Regions from separate parts of the Nonomuraea sp. NPDC054003 genome, predicted to be linked through region 2. Evidence: riboswitches for the same ligand, from Rfam matches in the RefSeq annotation. Region 2 holds a riboswitch; the other holds the start of a gene.
The links. A riboswitch is a leader RNA that binds a small molecule or an ion and turns the genes downstream of it on or off. The one in region 2 is predicted to bind guanidine.
Positions count from the first base shown of each region.

Region 1: linked by a shared signal. The riboswitch ahead of ACZ6YG_RS38465 (DMT family transporter) and the one ahead of ACZ6YG_RS15325 (DMT family transporter) in region 2 are both predicted to bind guanidine.

Region 1 is NZ_JBVJKR010000020.1:5,045-7,422, reverse strand. It holds gene ACZ6YG_RS38475 (dihydrofolate reductase family protein) at 1-326, shown strand, start outside; gene ACZ6YG_RS38470 (ATP-binding protein) at 386-697, opposite strand; gene ACZ6YG_RS38465 (DMT family transporter) at 727-1,050, opposite strand; guanidine-III (ykkC-III) riboswitch at 1,070-1,135, opposite strand; gene ACZ6YG_RS38460 (YoaK family protein) at 1,287-1,940, shown strand; gene ACZ6YG_RS38455 (tripartite tricarboxylate transporter permease) at 1,924-2,378, opposite strand, start outside.
Region 2 is NZ_JBVJKR010000005.1:354,074-356,451, forward strand. It holds gene recD2 (SF1B family DNA helicase RecD2) at 1-1,186, opposite strand, end outside; guanidine-III (ykkC-III) riboswitch at 1,264-1,329, shown strand; gene ACZ6YG_RS15325 (DMT family transporter) at 1,362-1,676, shown strand; gene ACZ6YG_RS15330 (CE1 family esterase) at 1,718-2,378, shown strand, end outside.

The DNA of each region.
Region 1 (2,378 bases), on a different contig from region 2:
ACGTCGTCGTGGTGTCGCACCGGCCCAAGCCCGAGGGCTGGCACCCGGAGGCGTCCTACCACTTCGTCGACGACGTGGCGCGGGCGGTCGCCAAGGCGAGGGCACTCGCGGGGGAGCGCACGGTCGCCGTGGCGGCGGGCGACGTCGGCGGGCAGGCGCTGGCCCTCGGGCTGGTGGACGAGGTGGCGATGGACGTCGTGCCGGTGGTCTTCGGCTCGGGCAAGCGCTACTTCGGCTCGGTCGACGCTCAGCACCTGCTGGAGGACCCGCACGTGGTGATCCAGGGCGACCGGGTGCTCCACCTGGCTTACCAGGTCCGCCGGTGACGGCGGTCAGGAGTCGCGGCCGCGATAGGTGATCGTCGCCCGGCCGGCCAGGCGGAGTGTCATCCCCGGATGCAGGTCCACGACGGCTCCGGGCGGGAGTCCGTGGAACTCGTCGCCCTCGGCGTAGGAGATCTCCGTCCCGCTCGTCGTGTCCAGGTTGTGGACGCAGACCGTCCAGCCGTCCAGCCGTCCAGCCGGATGGACAGGACGACGATCTCTCCCTGCTCGCCGTCCTTCTCGATCGCGTGCAGCGCCCTGGCCACCACGGTGCTCTTGCCCACCCCGCGGAACCCGGTGACGAGGAACGTCCCGCCTCTGGATCTGCGTAACAGCTGCCTGAGCTCGTCCACGAACGACTGGTTGCCGGGCATCGGAAAGGCGTCCTCGGGATCCGGGCCCGTCAGTGGCCCCCGCTCGCCAGGTTGAGGCCGACGACGCCGGCGATGATGAGGGTGATCGAGGCGAGCTTCAGGAGGGACACGCTCTCTCCCAGCAGGATCATGCCCAGCGCGGCGGTCCCGACCGCGCCGATGCCTGTCCATACGGCATAGGCCGTACCGACGTCGAGGGTCTTGAGTGCGAGCGCGAGCAGACCGAAGCTGAGCACGGCGAAGACGACGAAACCGATGCTCGGCAGCAACTGCGAGAACCCGTTGCTCTGCTTGAGCGCGTAGGCCATGGCGATCTCGAAGAGACCCGCGGCGACCAGCATGATCCAAGCCATGACGGCTCCTTCCATGAAAGGAGCGTCGTCTTCGCAGGCCGGGTACGGCGCGTCTCGTCCGGGCGGACCCATGGTCGGGCTCGCATTTCCGACAACGGCGGCGACCGCGCCCGCATTCCATCGGCCGCGCGTGTCAGGCATGTGGTGGCGCTTCGTGGTGGAATGGGTGCGGAGTGTGACGTCGGGTGTGGGGAGGGTGCGATGCGGGACGGTCGTGGGCCCGTGACGCGCCGCTGATGGGGCGCGAGCGGCTGGACCTTCCGCTCACCGCCATGGCCGTCGTGCTCACCGTCGGCACCGGAGCGGTCGACGCGGCCAGTTTCATCCGGCTCGGCGGGGTGTTCAGCAGTGTCATGACCGGCAACCTGGTGGTGTCCGGCTACGCGATCGGCACCGCCGACCTCGCGCACCTGCTCACCACCGTCACCGCGGTCATCGGGTACGTGCTGGGGGTCGCCGCCGGCACCGGCGTCGCGGGCCGCGGCGGGATGATCGCGGTGCTCGGTGCGGAGCTGCTCGCGCTGGTGGCGTTCGCGGTGGGCTGGGAGGTGACCGGTGGCCGCCCGTCCGCCGTGGCGCTGCACGTCCTGCTGGTTCTGACGGCGATGGCCATGGGGTTGCAGAGCGCGGCGATGCGCGCCCTGGGCGGCCGCCGGGTGGTGTCGACGACGTACCTGACGGGGACGCTGACCGGCGTCATCGCCGCCCTGCTCACCTCCGGCGGCCTGGCGGGGGCCATGGTGCGCGACATCGCCATCCTGACGGCGGTCGTGGTCGGGGCGGCGGCGGGGACCCTGGTGGTCACGCTGGTCCCCGCCGCGCTGCCGGCCATCCCGCTCGTCACCGTGCTCGCCGCCCTCACGATGGCCGGGCTCACTCGTCCTCGGTGAACACCTGCTCGCGGCGCTTGCGGATCGCCGGGAGGACGGAGAGGGCGAGCGCCGCCACCGACAGGGCCAGGAGCGCCGCGGAGATCGGCCGGGTCAGGAAGACCGACGCGTCGCCGCGGGAGATGATGAGCGCTCGCCGCAGGTTCTCCTCCAGCAGGGGGCCGAGGACGAAGCCGAGCAGCAGCGGGGCCGGCTCGCAGCCGCACTTGATCAGGATGTAGCCCAGGAGCCCGAAGAGCACGATCGCGTAGACGTCGTAGGCGTTGAACCCCAGGGAGTACGTGCCGATCGAGGCGAACAGGATGATCATCGGGAACAGCACCTGGTACGGGATGCGCAGCATGCGCACCCACATGCCGATCAGCGGCAGGTTCAGCAGCACGAGCAGCACGTTGCCGATCCACATCGACGCGATCAGGCCCCAGAACAGCGCGGGCT
Region 2 (2,378 bases):
TGGCGGCGCGGCCGGTGGGGGCGGCGAGGATGACCTTGGCGCGTTTGGCGCGGGCCAGGGTGACGATGGAGCGGACGGTGAAGCTCTTGCCGCAGCCGGGGCCGCCGGTCAGTACGGCGACCTTGTGGGTGAGGGCCAGGCGGACGGCCTGGCGCTGCTCGCCGGCGAGGTCGGCGCCGGTGCGTTCGCGCAGCCAGGTCTCGGCCTTGGCCCAGTCGACGTCGGCGAACGCCTTGAGCCGGTCGTGGCCGTGGTGCAGGAGGGTGAGCAGGGAGCCGGCCAGCGACTGCTCGGCCCGGTGGAAGGGCGGCAGGTAGACGGCGGGGACGTCGTTGTCGCCGGCGGGCACCTGCTCGCGGACGACGCCTTCGGCGGCGGCCAGCTCTTCCAGGCAGGTGGCGGTGAGCGGGGCGGGCACGTCGAGGATCTTGACGGCGTCGGCGGTCAGGTTGGGGGCGGGCAGGTAGCAGTGGCCGTCGTCGGCGGCCTGGGACAGGGTGTAGCGCAGTCCGGCCTTGACGCGTTCGGGGCTGTCGTGCGGGATGCCGACGGCCTGGGCGATGGTGTCGGCGGTCTTGAAGCCGATCCCCCATACGTCGTCGGCCAGCCGGTACGGTTCGGTGCGCACGACTTCGACGCTGCGTTCGCCGTACTGCTTGAAGATGCGCACGGCGATGGAGGTGGAGACGCCGACGCCCTGGAGGAACACCATCACCTCTTTGATGATCTTCTGTTCTTCCCAGGCGTCGGCGATCATGCGGGTGCGTTTGGGGCCGAGGCCGGGCACTTCGGTCAGGCGGGCGGGTTCTTTCTCGATGACGTCGAGGGTGGCGGTGCCGAAGTGGTCGACGATCCGTTCGGCCATTTTGGGGCCGATGCCTTTGATGAGGCCGGAGCCGAGGTAGCGGCGGATGCCCTGGACGGTGGCGGGCAGGACGGTGGTGTAGGACCAGACCTCGAACTGGCGGCCGTAGCGGGGGTGGGAGGTCCAGCGGCCGGTCAGCCGGAGCGACTCCCCCACCTGGGCGCCGAGCAGGGGGCCGACGACGGTGAGCAGTTCGGTGGCGGAGCGGCCGGTGGCGACGCGCGCGATGGTGTAGCCGCTGTCCTCGTCGGCGTAGGTGATGCGTTCGAGCACGGCGTTCAGGTTGGTGCCGCCGTCCCGGCTTCCTTCAGGCCTGCCCACACGGAGGAGACTAGGACAGATCTTCACCGCCGCGACACCTCCCCCGGCGCGGCGGGGGGCGGCTGGTAGCGTGGCGGTGGCTGCCCGCTGCGGGTCACGCCCCGGACGAGCGCGTCGTACCCGGCATGACAAGACGACGTGGACCGTGGTCTGTTCTCCTGCGGAGGTGCGTGTCGTGGCGTGGATCGTGCTGGTCGTGTCCGGGGTGCTGGAAGCGGTGTGGGCGGCGGCTCTGGCTTCGTCGCAGGGGTTGTCGCGGTTGCGTCCCGCGCTGCTGTTCGTGGCGGCGCTGGCGGTCAGCATGGCGGGGCTGGGGTACGCGCTGCGGACGATCCCGGTCGGCACGGGTTACGCGGTGTGGGTGGGGATCGGCGCGGTCTGCACCGCGGTGTACGGGATGGTGTTCCTCGGTGAGGCGGTCACGGCCGCCCGGCTGGTGTGCCTGATGCTGATCGTCGCGGGTGTGGTGGGGCTGAGGCTGGTGTCCTGACGGGATCTCCCGCGGACTGCCTGGGGAGGGCGGGAGGTGCCATGGGCGGAGGGCGGGGCGTCGGCGTGGCGCTGCTGACGGCGATGCTGGTGGTGGTGACGGCCGCTGGCTGTCCCGGCCAGTCGCCGGCGCCAGAGCGGCCGACGGCCGCGCCCACCGCCGCTCCCCCGCCGGACGGCTGCGCGGGCGGGCCGCGGCTCGCGGAGGGGCGGCACACGATCGAGTTCGGCGGGCTGGAGCGGGTGTTCCTGCTGGCGCTGCCCGAGGGGGACGGCCCGCACCCGGTGCTGCTGAACCTGCACGGGCTGGGTTCCAACGCGCGTGAGCAGGCCGCCTACAGCCGGCTGCCGCGGGTGGGCGCCGAGCGCGGCTACGTCGTGGCCACCCCGCAGGTGGCCAAGGGCAGGCTCGCCTGGACGCTGCCGAACGGGTTCGGGCCCGACGACACCGGGTTCCTGGGGGCGCTGCTGGACCGGCTGGAGCAGGAGTTGTGCGTGGACCGGCGGCGCCAGTTCGCCGCGGGGCTGTCGTACGGGGGCGGGATGGCGGCGGCGCTGGCGTGCTCGATGGATGGGCGGCTGGCCGGGGTGGCGGCGGTGGCCGGGCTGAGCCTGGTGCGGCCGTGCCCGGAGCCGCCGCCGGTGACGCTGGTGTCCTTCCACGGCACCGCCGACCGGACCGTCCCGTACGGGGGCGGGCATC